Regions from separate parts of the Williamsia sp. Y853 genome, predicted to be linked through region 1. Evidence: predicted binding sites of a transcription regulator. Region 1 holds the regulator's gene; the other holds the start of a gene.
The links. The regulator LexA, encoded in region 1, represses DNA repair genes until DNA is damaged. The targets are predictions, from matches to a motif close to CGAACANNTGTTCG.
Positions count from the first base shown of each region.

Region 2: the regulator LexA is predicted to act here: its motif matches at 4,087-4,100, upstream of AC1TPF_RS26180 (SAV_6107 family HEPN domain-containing protein).

Region 1 covers NZ_JBXCJC010000003.1:242,954-250,157, forward strand. Annotated here, with positions in the region: gene miaA (tRNA (adenosine(37)-N6)-dimethylallyltransferase MiaA) at 1-504, shown strand, start outside; gene dapF (diaminopimelate epimerase) at 542-1,432, shown strand; gene hflX (GTPase HflX) at 1,676-3,052, shown strand; gene AC1TPF_RS17305 (acyl-CoA dehydrogenase family protein) at 3,145-4,287, shown strand; gene lexA (transcriptional repressor LexA) at 4,390-5,109, opposite strand; gene AC1TPF_RS17315 (LysM peptidoglycan-binding domain-containing protein) at 5,300-5,806, shown strand; gene nrdR (transcriptional regulator NrdR) at 5,896-6,345, shown strand; gene hrpA (ATP-dependent RNA helicase HrpA) at 6,372-7,204, opposite strand, start outside.
Region 2 covers NZ_JBXCJC010000006.1:103,221-110,424, forward strand. Annotated here, with positions in the region: gene ftsL (cell division protein FtsL) at 32-868, opposite strand; gene rsmH (16S rRNA (cytosine(1402)-N(4))-methyltransferase RsmH) at 865-1,809, opposite strand; gene mraZ (division/cell wall cluster transcriptional repressor MraZ) at 2,048-2,476, opposite strand; gene AC1TPF_RS26175 (DUF3040 domain-containing protein) at 2,862-3,269, opposite strand; gene AC1TPF_RS26180 (SAV_6107 family HEPN domain-containing protein) at 3,444-3,944, opposite strand; gene AC1TPF_RS26185 (GNAT family N-acetyltransferase) at 4,160-4,738, shown strand; gene AC1TPF_RS26190 (phytoene desaturase family protein) at 4,745-6,340, shown strand; gene AC1TPF_RS26195 (carotenoid biosynthesis protein) at 6,331-7,149, shown strand.

The DNA.
Region 1 (7,204 bases):
CTGGCGCTGCACGATCAGCTGGGCACGGTCGATCCCGAAGCCGCCCGCAACATCCTCGACACCGACGGCAGGCGCATCGTGCGCGCGCTGGAGGTGGTGGAGCTGACCGGGCAACCGTTTGCCGCCTCGGCACCGACAATCGGTGAACCACGTTGGGACACAACCATCATCGCGCTTGATCGCGATACCGCAGAGCTCGACGACCGCATCGCGTCGCGGACCGAACAGATGTTTTCGCAGGGGTTTGTCGATGAGGTGCAGGCGCTGTTGTCGCAGGGCCTGCGCGAGGGTGTCACCGCGGCGCGGGCGATCGGATATTCGCAGGTGATCGCCGCCCTCGACGGCGAATACGACCTCGCACAGGCGCAGGAACTGACGTTCATCGGCACCCGCCGCTACGTGCGCAGGCAGCGGTCGTGGTTCCGGCGCGACCCGCGGGTGCACTGGCTCGATGCGGCGACACCCGATCTGCTCGGTCAGGCGTTACGCGCCGCAGGCAGGTGAGAACCGGACAGACCCCAGGACGGGTAGTCTTGACGAAATGTTCGGGCGTGTTGATTTTGTGAAGGGGCACGGCACGGAGAACGACTTCGTGCTGTTGCCCGATGCCGGGGTGCAACTGGATCTGACACCCGATTTCGTGTCGGCACTCTGTGATCGCCACCGTGGTATCGGTGCTGATGGTGTGCTCCGAGTGGCCACTGCAGGCGCACTGCTCGGTGCCGGAGTCCTCGAGGTGCTCCCACCCGGCGTCGCCGGGGATGACTGGTTCATGGATTACCGCAACGGTGACGGATCGGTTGCAGAGATGTGTGGCAACGGGGTGCGGGTTTTTGCGCACTACCTCGCCGCACACGATCTGGTGACCGGGCGGACCTTCACGGTCGGCTCGCGCGCAGGTGGGCGCGAAGTGACCGTCCACCATCTGACCGAATCCTCGGCCGACGTCAGTGTCCTGATGGGCCGGGCCCGCGCCGGCGTCGAAAGCAAGGCCACCATCGGAGACCAGACGTATTCGGGTTTGTCGGTCAACGTCGGCAATCCTCATCTGGCCTGCGTTGTCGAGGGCCTCACTCTCGAGCGTTTGAGGAACATCGACCTCACCGCGCCGATTGCCTTCGACCACAACGACTTTCCCGAAGGCGTCAACATCGAGCTGATGACACCGCTGGCCGAGTCGGCCGACGACGCGGTGGTCGGTGAGGTGTCGATGCGGGTGCACGAGCGCGGTGTGGGAGAGACCCGCAGCTGCGGCACCGGCACCGTCGCGGCGGCAAATGCGGCTTTGCGGTCGGTCGGGCGGAGCACCGGTGCGGTGGTCGTGAACGTTCCCGGTGGTGCGGTGACCGTCACTGTCGGTGAGAACGACAACGAGCTCCGTGGACCCTCGGTCTTGGTCGGTGCCGGAATGCTCAACGCAGGGTGGCGTTAAATCCGTTATGCAGCAGACCTGTCCGAATGTCACGATGTTCATCTCATGACTGAACACGAACCCGACTCGAACAAAGCCGACGCGAACGAAGCCGACGCGAACGAAGCCGATCCGAATACCCCCTACTCGGACGGCCCCGACGCAGACGGCCCCGACTCAGACTTTCCGGAGTCGAAAGCCCGAGCGCCACGCGCCCCGGAGGTTCACCTGCCGAACTTCCACAAGGGTCCGACGATCGGCGACATGCAACTCGACGATCGTGCGTCGTTGCGACGGGTTGCAGGTCTGTCCACCGAACTCACCGACGTCACCGAGGTCGAATACCGGCAGCTTCGCCTCGAACGGGTCGTTCTGGTCGGTGTCTGGCTGCAGGGAAGCACCACCGCCCAGGCGGAATCGAGTCTTGCCGAACTCAAGGCCCTGGCCGAGACCGCCGGGTCCGAGGTGCTCGAAGGTCTCATCCAACGTCGGGACAAGCCGGATCCGGCCACCTACATCGGATCGGGCAAATCCCATGAACTTCGCGACATCGTCGAGGCCACCGGTGCCGACACCGTCATCTGCGATGGTGAACTGACGCCCGCACAGCTCACCGCGCTGGAGAAGGTGGTGAAGGTCAAGGTCATCGACCGCACCGCCCTTATCCTCGACATCTTCGCCCAGCACGCCACGTCGCGCGAGGGCAAGGCTCAGGTCGCGTTGGCCCAGATGGAATACATGCTGCCGCGTCTTCGCGGTTGGGGTGAATCGATGTCCCGTCAGGCCGGTGGCCGGGCGGGCAGCAACGGTGGCGTGGGTCTGCGTGGTCCCGGTGAGACGAAGATCGAGACGGACCGCCGCCGTATCCGCGAGCGGATGGCGAAGTTGCGCCGCGAGATCCGTGAGATGAAGACGTCGCGAAACACCAAGCGCACCAAGCGGAAAGAGTCCGCTGTCGCATCGGTCACGATCGTCGGTTACACCAACGCGGGCAAGTCCAGTCTGATCAACGCGATGACCGGATCAGGTGTGCTGGTGCAGAATGCGCTGTTCGCCACCCTCGATCCGACAACCCGGAAGATGTCCCTCGACGACGGTCGAGAAATCGTGGTCACCGACACCGTCGGATTTGTCCGGCACCTGCCCACCCAGCTGGTCGAGGCGTTCCGTTCGACCCTGGAAGAGGTCATCGACGCAGATCTGCTGTTGCACATCGTCGATGGTTCGGACCCGATTCCCACCGAGCAGATCAGCGCGGTGCGCAAGGTCGTCGATCAGGTGATCCAGGACGAGAAGGCAACCGCACCACCGGAGCTTCTCGTGGTGAACAAGATCGACGTCGCCGATCCGACGGTCCTGACACAGCTTCGCAGTCTGTTCCCCGACGCGGTCTTCATCTCGGCGGCCACGGGCGAAGGTATCCCGGAACTGCTCGAGCGGGTCCGCGAGTTGGTGTCGCGGCATGACGTCCATGTCACCGTCCGGGTGCCGTACTCCCGGGGTGACCTGGTCTCACGCATCCACGCCGAAGGCGATGTGTCGCGGGAGGAGCACGGAGCCGATGGCACGGAGATCGTCGCCAGTGTGCCTTCTGCGCTGGCCAGCCAGCTGGCCGAGTTCGCCGCATCTGATCTGTTCTAAAAATCCAGGCCTCCAGGCCCTTGGGCAAAATGTAGAATCCCGTTACAGTTACTGGCACGTCCGCGTTTTGACACCTCGTTATGGAGACCTTGATGGAACGTACGATTTTCGAGCCTGAACATCTTCTGTACCGCGATTCGTACAGAAGCTTCCTCGAACAGCATGTGGCGCCGTATCACGCCCGCTGGGAAGAGCAGAACATCGTCGATCGTGATGTGTGGATCGAAGCGGGTAAGAACGGCTTCCTGGCCGTGGACGCTCCCGAAGAGTTCGGCGGCGGCGGAGTCGACGACTTCCGCTACCAGGCCATCGTCTCCGAAGAGTCCGCCAGGGGTGGGTACAGCGGTTTGGGCTTCACCCTGCACAACGACGTCATCGCGCCGTACCTGCTGGAACTGACCACCGAGGAGCAGAAGGCGCGCTGGCTTCCGGGATTCACCTCCGGCGAGCTCATCACCGCCATCGCCATGACCGAGCCCGGAACCGGTTCGGACCTGCAGGGCATCAAGACCAACGCCAAGAAAGACGGCGACCACTGGGTGCTCAACGGATCGAAGACCTTCATCACCAACGGCATCAACGCCGACCTGGTGATCGTGGTCGCGCGCACCGACCCCGAGGCCGGCGCGAAAGGTTTCAGCCTGCTGGTCATCGAGCGTGGCATGGAGGGCTTCGAACGCGGCCGCAACCTCGACAAGGTCGGCATGAAGGCGCAGGACACCGCCGAACTGAGTTTCGACAACGTCCGTGTGCCCGCCGAGAACCTGCTCGGTGAAGAAGGCCTCGGCTTCATCTACCTCATGCAGAACCTGCCTCGCGAACGCCTGTCGATCGCTGTTGTCGCCGCGGCGGCGATGGAGCAGGTGCTGGAGACCACCGTTCAGTACACCAAGGACCGCAAGGCCTTTGGTCGCTCGATCGGGAACTTTCAGAACACCCGGTTCCTGCTGGCCGAACTGGCGACGTCGACCACGACGACCCGCGTCTTCGTCGACCACTGCATCGGTCTGCTGAACGAGAAGAAGCTGACCGTCCCGGATGCCGCGATGGCCAAGTACTACGCCACCGAGAATCAGGTGCACCTGGTCGACCGGTGTCTGCAGCTGCACGGTGGATACGGCTACATGCGTGAATACTCGGTCGCCAAGGCATTCCTCGACTCTCGTGTGCAGACCATCTACGGCGGGACGACCGAGATCATGAAGGAAGTGATCGGACGTAGTCTCGGGGTCTGATCACCCAGTGGTCCCCTGAACTCGAAAGGCGGGGTGTACCGGGATATCCCGGTACACCCCGCCTTTGATCTGTATGAGAGTGATCTGCCTACGACTCGGAGGTCAGAGCCGACGCATCACAGTGACGACCTTGCCCAGGATGACGGCATCGTTACCCGGGATGGGATCGAACACCGGGTTGTGCGGCATCAGCCACACGGCGTCCTTGGTGCGCTTGAACGTCTTGATCGTGGCATCGCCGTCGATCATCGCCGCCACGATGTCGCCGTTGTCGGCAACATTCTGCTGGCGTACGACCACCCAGTCGCCGTCGCAGATCGCGGCGTCGATCATCGATTCACCGACGACCTTGAGCATGAACAGCGAACCTTCGCCCACCAGCTCTTTGGGGAGTGGGAAAACGTCTTCGACAGCTTGTTCGGCGAGGATCGGACCGCCGGCCGCGATCCGGCCGAGGACCGGGACGAACGTCGGCGTCGGCAGGGATTCGTCCGGTGCCTGAACCTGTCCGGCGGCTGTGGCCGGATTCAGATCGGTGTCCTGGATGTTCACCGCGCGAGGCCGGTTGTTCTCGCGCTGCAGGAAACCCTTGCGTTCCAGCGTGCGGAGCTGATGGGCGACGGACGATGTCGAGGTCAGGCCGACAGCGTCACCGATCTCCCGGATGCTCGGTGGGTAGCCGCGCTCGCGGACCGAGGTACGGATGACCTCGAGAACCGCTTTTTGGCGGGGGGTCAGTGAGCCCTCGGCGAGTGGTTCGGTGGCGACAACAGTGGTCGCGGTCCCGTCCGCCGGTGTCGGGGGCTGGGTTCTATCGGCCATCAGGTCCTCCAGTTCATGCGGTGTCGGGCGGGGTCCATGTCGACAAAGATAGTGCAAATGGTCACAAGTCTCAAACATTTGTTCGATCAGGCGTGGCGCTTTGTCGGAGGCCCGTGGTACTAATCGAACACTCTTTCAATCGAACGAGTGATCGAATAGGGATCGAACCGATGACCGAGGACTGAACCCCATGACTGCAGCCACCACCATTATCCGGCCGGCCACAGCTCGGCCTGTTCACCACCCCGAGAGCGGTACCCGCACGCGCACCACGCGCCCGGTACGGCCCGAGGACACATCACGCCCGGCCGGTCGCCGTCTGCCTGCGCAGCGCCGGGTGGCCGTCTCGTGTGCCGATTCGCGTAACTCCGAGCGGCGGATACCGACCGCTCGCGAGATGGTCTTCGCCCGCAGGCGCGCCTGGGCGGGCGCAGCGGTCGCCGGTGTCGGTCTGATGCTCGTGGTCGCCTTCATGACCTTCTTCGGCGGGGTCATGCAGCAGTCCGCGGATCCGGCCCGCGTCGGCACCGAGGTCGTCCGGGTCCAATCGGGGGAGTCGTTGGGCGCCATCGCCTCCCGCATCGCACCCGAGATGCCGACCGAAGCCGTGGTGGCGAAGATCATGGAGCTCAACGCCATGAACAACTCGGCACTGTCGGTGGGCCAGGCATTGGTCACGCCCGTCTACGCGAGGTAGACGTGGAGGGGCTGCAATCCCGGACGGTATCCTCGGAGTCACAGTGTCTGGTCACTCCGCCCAGGCCGTCGACCGTCGAGGATTCGTGCATGCATTGCCCGTTTTGCAAGAACGAGGACACCCGCGTAGTCGATTCGCGAGTGGCGGACGAGGGGCAGGCCATCCGTCGCCGCCGCGCCTGTTCGCAGTGTGCACGCCGTTTCACCACGGTGGAGACCGCGGTGCTCTCGGTGGTCAAACGGACCGGCGTCACGGAACCGTTCAGTCGCGAGAAGGTCATGCGCGGCGTCCGCCGGGCCTGCCAGGGCCGTTCGGTCGACGACGACAAATTGCAGCATCTTGCGCAGCAGGTGGAAGAAGCAGTGCGGGCATCAGGTTCGGCGGAGGTACCGGCCAATGAGGTCGGCCTGGCCATCCTCGGCCCGCTTCGCGATCTCGACGAGGTCGCATACCTGCGGTTCGCCTCTGTCTACCGGTCATTCGACTCGGTGGACGATTTCCAGAAAGAAATCGACGACCTCCGATCAAGCAAGTCCTAGCGTCACTACCGCAAGTCCTAGCGCCGCTACCGTAAGTCTCGGATTGCCTTGATGGCACGCTTTTCTGAAATCGGGTACGCAGTTCGCAGCTGTTGAGCAAACAGTCCGACGCGCAATTCCTCGACAATCCAGCCTGCAGCCTCGCTGACCGCATCGCGCCGCTGCGGCGGGATCATCCGCAGATGGTCTGTCCATGCGGCCACTACGCGATCGATGGCTGCCATCGACGCGGCGTCCCGTGCGGCGGAGGCAGGCAGCTGTTCCAGCCGGGCCAGGGCGGCATCCAGATACCGCGGGATCTCGGGGAGGTGTTCGGCGCCGGTGGCCGAGATGAATCCGTCGAAAACAAGATCGCCGAGTTGATCCCGCACGTCGTCGGCAGCGTCGGCCACCGTGGTGGCCGCGATGGCGGTGCGCAGCGGAGCCACCCGGGTCAGGATCGCCGCGGCTTGGCGCAGTTTGGTCGTGGCCCGGCTCGTGACCTGCCCGGCGACATGGCTTTTCAGGGCGGTGTAATCGGCAGCGGTCCAGACCTCCGGCTGCGGGGGGACCAGGTCGATCACGGCCGCTCGTACGCAATCGGCAAGCAGCGCCTCTCCGGTTGGGTAAGGGCTTTGGCTCAGCGCCAGCCGCTCCGCGGTTCCGAGAACAGAAGTCGCGTTGTGCCGTAGGCCAGGTACATCGTTGATCAGCAGTCCGATCAGGGCGTTGTACATCGCGCTGCGCTGCTCGGACTCGGTCGACATCGGTGCGACGGTGAAGCCACCTCTGCGGGGCACCAAGGCCGGGTAACTCGTGATCTCTTGTCCGGCAACAGTGTTGCGGACCGAGCGCGCGATTGTTCCGAACGTCTTGTCTG
Region 2 (7,204 bases), on a different contig from region 1:
AGACCTTCATGGTTGTCAATTCTCTGCTGCGCTAACCGTCTTCGCCCGAATTTGCGCCCGGCGCGCCGCCATTGGTTGGAAGAACATTTGTGTACGCGGGCGCCGTCGGGGCCTCGGCCGGGGTATTCACGGTCGGTGCCGTCGGAGAGGTCGGGGCGGTCGGCAGAGGATTGGCGGCATCGCCACCCGGGGCGACCGGGGTTCCCTGGATCGGAATACCCTGAGCCCCTGGTGTTGTCGGGGCGACAACCGGAGTCTCGGCGGGCTTCGGCACGACCGTTTTCGGACCGTTGTTCATTGACGGCGCTTTGTCACCTTCAGCAGGCTTGATCTCCCCGACAACGGTTTCACGTCCATCGGGACCGACGACCATCCGCGGCACATCGGTGGCCGGGATCATGCCCAATCCACCGGCCTTTTCGGACAATTCAGGTGCAGAATCACCCGACTCATATTCCTTCTTGAGAGCGTCGCGACGGTCTGACAGCTGTTCGTTGTATGCGCGTTCCACACCGAGCTGGTACGAGTCCTGAGCCGACTTGGTCGAAAGCCACAGTGTCAGCGCCAATCCGGCCAACAGCATCCCGACGACGACAACGGCGAACGGGACACGACGCACCGCCTGTACCGGCGCACTTCGCATGCGGCCCCACATCGCCGGCTTCTCCACCGGCGTGGTCGGGCCCTCGGGACGTTGCCAGTGACGCGAAGTCGACGAAACCGCCCCGGCACCAAGGCGTTTGCGACGACGCTCGAGCGCCTTCTCCGCGGCGGCCGAACGTTGCCTGTTCGCACCCGAATGCCTGGCACCCTGCTCACCGGCATCGCGGCGACGCGCTGTGGCGAGATTGTCGTCGGTAACCGTCACTTCTTCCCCCCCGCTATCCGCTCGATGACCCGCACCCGCACGGATGCGGACCTCGGGTTGCGCTCGATCTCTTCGTCCGATGCCTGTTCCGCTCCCCTGGTCACCAACACGAAATCCGGTGCGGTTCCTGGCAGATCGACAGGGAGTCCGGGTGGTGTCTTCGATTTGGTCCGCTCGACGAACTCGCGTTTGACGATCCGGTCCTCCAGCGATTGGTAGGACATGACCGCCAGACGCCCACCGACCGCCAACGCCGAAAGTGCAGCGGGCAGAGCAGCCTTCAATGAGGTCAGCTCTCCATTGACTTCGATCCGCAACGCCTGGAATGTGCGTTTGGCCGGATGACCACCGGTACGTCGGGTGGCCGCCGGGATTGACCGATACAACAGTTCCACCAGTCGGCCACTGGTGGTGAAAGGTTCGATCTCGCGTTCACGCAGTACCGCGGAGGCAATCTTGCCTGCAAACCTCTCGTCACCGTATTCCGAAAGGACACGGGCCAATTCGCCGTGCCCGTAGGTGTTGAGGACGTCGGCCGCGGTCAGGGGGTCATCAGCATTCATCCGCATATCCAGCGGAGAATCAACCGCGTAGGCGAAACCGCGGTCGGGCTGATCGAGTTGCATCGACGAGACGCCGAGATCGTAGAGTGCGGCATCGATCTTCGTGACACCGGCCTGCTCCAGGGCCTCGTCCACCGCGTCGTACCGCGTGTGGACAAAGGTGATCCGATCACCGAAGGGTGACAGGCGCTCGCGCGCGAGATTCAAAGCGTTGATGTCGCGGTCGATTCCGATGATCGAAACACCGGGAAATCTCTGGGCGATGAGTTCGGTATGGCCGCCTGCGCCGAGAGTGCCGTCGACGTAGATCGCGTCGGTACCGTCGGGATGTCGCCGGGTGATCGAAGGTGCAAGCAGTTCGATCATCCGCTCGGCCATGACCGGGACGTGCCCGAAGGGGCCATCGGCGAGATCCACTGTGCTACCTCTCGTGCGGTCCGGGTGCGCCAATTGGCCGGCAGGTGTGTGGGTGGATCCTGGTCCCTGCCCGATCTCCGCACCTGGCGCTGGGGAAGTGCGTCAGGGGCGGGCTGTCGAACCTGGCGCTGGGGAAGTGCGTCAGGGTCGGATCGGGCAAAGGCCTCGATTCACCCACGTGGTCTTGTGGTCCTTGGCCTCAGGCCGTGTCCAGGACGTCGAAGCCCACGCTCGAGAAGTTTTCCTCGTGCTCATCCTGGTAATCGCGCCATGTCTGCGCGTCCCAGATCTCCAAGTGGCTCATGTTTCCGATGACCACACACTCTTTGGCCAGCCCCGCATAGCGACGGTGATCCGGGGACAGGGTTATGCGCCCCTGACCGTCTGGCCGCTGCTCATCGGTACCCGAGCTCAGTTGACGTTGAAAAGCCCGGGCAGCAGGATCGTTCTTGGGCGAGCTCATCACTCGTTGAGCCAACTCATAGAAGTCATCCCGCATGTGCACTGCGAGGCTGCGGTCCTGACCTTTTGTGATCATCACCCCTCCTGCAAGTGCGTCTCGGAACTTTGCGGGCAGCGTGAGCCGCCCCTTGTCGTCCAACTTGGGTGTGTAAGTGCCGAGGAACATAGCGCTGGCCATGTGTCGTCACCTCCAACCCCAAGGTTGATGGAAAGATCCGGTTCTCTTCCACCAACGATCACCACTGTACCCCACAATCCACCACTTTCCACCCCTTGGAGCGCAAAAATGGGCGTAAGTCCTCCGATCCTGCAGGTACAGGCCTTGTAGCCAGGTGGGGGACGAAACCTGATCCCGGGTGTCAGGGAACCGTTCGGGCGGCATTTTCGAGCTCCAGGGGGCACTTCAGCCCCGTTTTGTCGGCGAAACCTCATGGGTGGGAGAAAGTGGGGGCCCGGGTGGAAAGTGGGGCGAGATGCCCTGAAAACACAAAAAAGGCCGTACATCGCAATGCGATGCACGGCCTTCTACGGTCAAGCGCGCCCGAAGACGTCTACTCCTGCTCGAAGCGGCGGTTGAACCGCTCTTCCATTCGTTCAGAAAACTTTCGTCCTTGCCGCTGCTCGCGGCCCGACGAACCGCCGCGCGACGACGACCCCGAAGAACCTCCGGGAGTCGATCCGCTCCTAGTTCCCCACAACGCCATCAGCCCGGCACCGAACATCACCAGGAAGCCGATGAGGCTGACAATGGGGAATCCGCCGATCTGCACCTCGATGACGACTCCCCCGACAAGGAGGACAAGTCCGACGAGGAACAACACGGCAGCCTGCAGTCGACGGCGCGCAGTGGAGCCGCGAAAGCGACGCGACCGTACGTTCGACGCAAACTTGGGGTCTTCGGCGTACAGAGCGTTTTCGATCTGTTCGAGCATGCGCTGCTCGTGCTCTGAGAGTGGCACCCGCCCCCTCCTTCAGCACATGGTTTCGGTAGAGCATCCAGAGGAGACAATTCCGGTTGCCCGGACCCACTGCGGTGGACCCACCTCCGATGATACGAGGTGTTGGAAGTTCGAACCACCATTCCCCGCCACAAGTTGGTCAATTTTGGTCCGTTAGCAGTAATTTCGGAGCCTTCAGGCCGCACCAGCAGGCATATTCGACGGTTTGCCCCGCTCGAGTCGCAGGATTTCCATCTCGACCACGTGTAAAAACTTGTCCACCTTCGGTCGCAACTCGGCAATCTGTTCGTCGGTCACCGACCGGATCCCGGCCTCGGTGTCGGCGCGTAGGCGAGAGAGCCCGGCGAAGTACGTTGCCCACTCGGAGAGCTCAGGCATCGCCTGCGGCAACCGCGCCCACGCACTGCGCGACCCACGTCGGCGGGTGGGGTGCTCGGCGACGGCCAGGACGGCGCCGGCCGCGCGCAGCGCCGATTGGTACAGCGCGCTGAACGCCTCGGCGGAGTCGGTGACGACATCCGATTCACGCAGCCGCGACTCCGCTCGTTCCAGCATCTCGCGGGAGGCGATGATCTGGGTCGGCTCGGGCAGTCGGGTGACCCGTGCGGCCCGTCCGGTCGAGGCCGGTCCGACATTCCGGGGGCCGCGCGCAGGGGTTCGTGCCATCGTCGCCATCTCGGTCCTCCTTTGCCGGACTATCTGTTGTCTATGCGGGGTCGGCTCGGTGGCCTACGCTTCCCTCGTTGGCCACCGAGCCGCCCTCACGTCGTAAAGCGGGTAAACGATGCGGCTTGCGCCTTTGCGGAGGTTGAAGCCTCGAACACCCGTTCGACAGATTCAATATACCCAACGACACCGACAACCATCAAGCAAAAAAGGCGGAAACTTCTGTGCCCATCCGGATCGCCGACCTCTCGGCCCACGATGCACAGATCTGGCTACCCGAGGCCTTGAGCGTCTACGTCACCGCGATGAACTACCCGCCGGGCACCGAAATGCAACGGGCTCCCCTGTGGCACGACCACATCCGGCGCCCCGGTTGGAAGGCCGTCGCCGCGATCGACTCAGCCGGCCCGGCGACCGGGCGGGAAACCCTGGTGGGGATCGCATACGGATACAGCGGCGCGCACGATCAATGGTGGAACCAGCAGGTGCGCAGTGGTCTGGTCCGCGCCGGGTCAAGCCGTGAGCGAATCAGCGCCCTCACCGACAACTACTTCGAGCTGACCGAACTTCACGTGCATCCGTCCGCACAGGGCAGGCAGATCGGCGAGCAATTGCTACAACGCCTGCTGGCCGGTCGCTCCGAACCACAGGTGCTGCTCTCGACACCCGAGGTAGACGAGGAGAACAACCGTGCGTGGCGGCTCTACCGCAGGTTGGGTTTTGCCGACGTGCTCCGCGGCTTCACCTTCGCCGGTGATCCCAGACCGTTTGCTGTCCTCGGCCGCGCCCTCCCACTGCGATAGGACCACATGATCGACACCCTCGTTATCGGCTCCGGACACAACGGCCTCGTGGCCGCCGCCTATTTGGCAGCCGCCGGTCAACAGGTCAAGGTGCTCGAACGCGACAGTGTCGCAGGCGGAGCCGTGTCCACCGTCGAACGGTTCCCGGGCTATCGCGTCGACCGTGGATCGTCGGCGCACCTGATGATCAGGCACACCCCGATCCTCGAAGAACTCGCACTGGCCGATCACGGACTGCGATACATCGACTGCGACCCATGGGCGTTCTGCCCCGCTACCGACGATGCTCCCCCGATCATCTTCCACCGCGACCTCGAGAAGACGGTCGCGTCGATCGAGGCGGCCTGCGGTCCCGCCGATGCGCGCGCCTACCGTGGATTCGTCGACGTCTGGGCGCGCCGGTCGGCGGCGATGATGTCGGCGTTCACCTCGTCGCCCTCCCCGCTCGCTCTCGGCAAGGCGTTCTGGGGTCTGCCTGCGCGCATCCCCGGCAACGGCTCCGCCGCCGGACTCGGGCTCTCACAAGAGTTCCTGATGTCCGGCAATGCACTCCTGGACAACTGGTTCGAATCCGAACACCTCAAGGCGGCGCTGGCGTGGTTCGGAGCGCAGTCGGGTCCGCCGATGAATGAACCGGGAACCGCACCCATGGTCGGTTTTGCCGCCGCGATGCACACCATTCCCCCAGGCCGGGCGGTCGGCGGCAGCGGCGCGCTCGCCGAAGCCCTCATCCGCAAACTTCACGCCGACGGCGGCGAACTCGAACTGTCGGCCGCTGCGACCGCCATCGAGAAGCAGGGTGACAGCTGGCTGGTTCGGACTGCCGATGGTGGCGCGCACCGTGCCCGATCGGTGATCAGCGCCTGCCACATTCTCACCACCCTTGACCTGTTGCAGGCCGGTGGATTCGACCGCACCACCGCCGACCGGTGGCGCTCACAGATCCGCATCGGTGGCGGTATCGGTATGGCGGTCCGTCTCGGGGGCACCGCCCTGCCGCAGTATCCCGGACTGCCCGCCGACACCTCGGTACATGGCGGGCTGGGTCTGCTGGTTACCGATCGCGGACATCTGGCCCGGGCGCACGCCGATGCCGGCGCAGGCGATCTGCCGCGGCGCCCCGCGCTGATCGCGATGAGTTTTTCCGCAATCGATCCGACCCTGGCCCCACCCGGCCGGCATCAGACGAGTCTGTGGGCCCAGTGGCATCCGTACAAGCTCTCCGGCGGGCGCAGCTGGTCCGACCTCGCGGCCACCGCAGGCCAGGAGATCATCAACGAATTGGACCGGCACGCACCGGGGTTCGCCGACTCGATCGAGCACACCTACGTCCAGACGCCCGCCGACCTGGAATCCGAGATCGGGATGACCGGCGGCAACATCATGCATGTGGAGATGTCGCTGGATCAGATGCTGATGTGGCGCCCCCATCCCGAATTGGCCCGGCACCGGGTTCCCGGCGCCCCGGGTCTGGTGCTCGCCGGGGCCTCGACCCACCCGGGCGGTGGTGTCAGCGGTGCCAGCGGTCGCATCGCGGCGACCGCGGTCCTGTCCGACCGGAGATCTCCGTTGGCCAGGATCACCCGCGGCCGATGGGGATGACCGCAGCGCTGGTGGTCCCCCGACGTCAGATCTTGCTGTGGACCTCCGCGGTCCTGCTCGCCGGATCGATCGCCGCGCAGATCATCTACCCCTTGGTCGACGGGGTGGCGCGCGATCAGGCCACCGTGGTCGTCGTTGTCGCCGCGGCCGCCGCGATGCTCGCTCATGCCACGTTCCGGCTGGGGCCACTTCGGGCGGTCGCGGTCTTCGCGGCCACGGCCGGCGTCGGATGGACCGCCGAGATCGTCGGCGTCGCCACCGGATTCCCGTTCGGCGCCTACGCCTACGCCACCGATCGGATCGGGCCATCCGTGGCCGAGGTACCGGTGATCATCGGCTTGGCCTGGACCGCAGGCGGTTACAGCATGTGGTGGATCAGCTCGCTGATCAGTCGCCGTCTTCCGATCCGGATCGCCGCGGCAACCGTCGGGATGGTCGGCTGGGATCTGTACCTCGACCCGCAGATGGTCAGTGCCGGATTGTGGACCTGGTCCACCGATGACGCCGGGCTCCCCGGCATCGACCAGATCCCGGTCACCAACTTCATCGGCTGGGCCGGTGTCGCGTGCGTCATGTTCATCTTGCTCTCGCTGATCGACCCGAAACCGGTCACGGTGACACCGATGACATTGGTCGCACCGGTGGGCTGGTTCACCTGGACCTGGCTCGGATCGGCGCTGGCGTTCCTGGTCTTCCTCGACGATCCCGCGCTTCCCGCGGCGGTTCCGTACGGGCTGATCGGGATGGGCATCCTGGGGGTACCGGCAGCTGTGGCACTGTCTCGTCGGCCTCGTTCCGGCATCAACTGAACGCCATCAGCGCGGCCCTCCTCACGGACCGGCCCGGCTAATGGCACGATAGCTG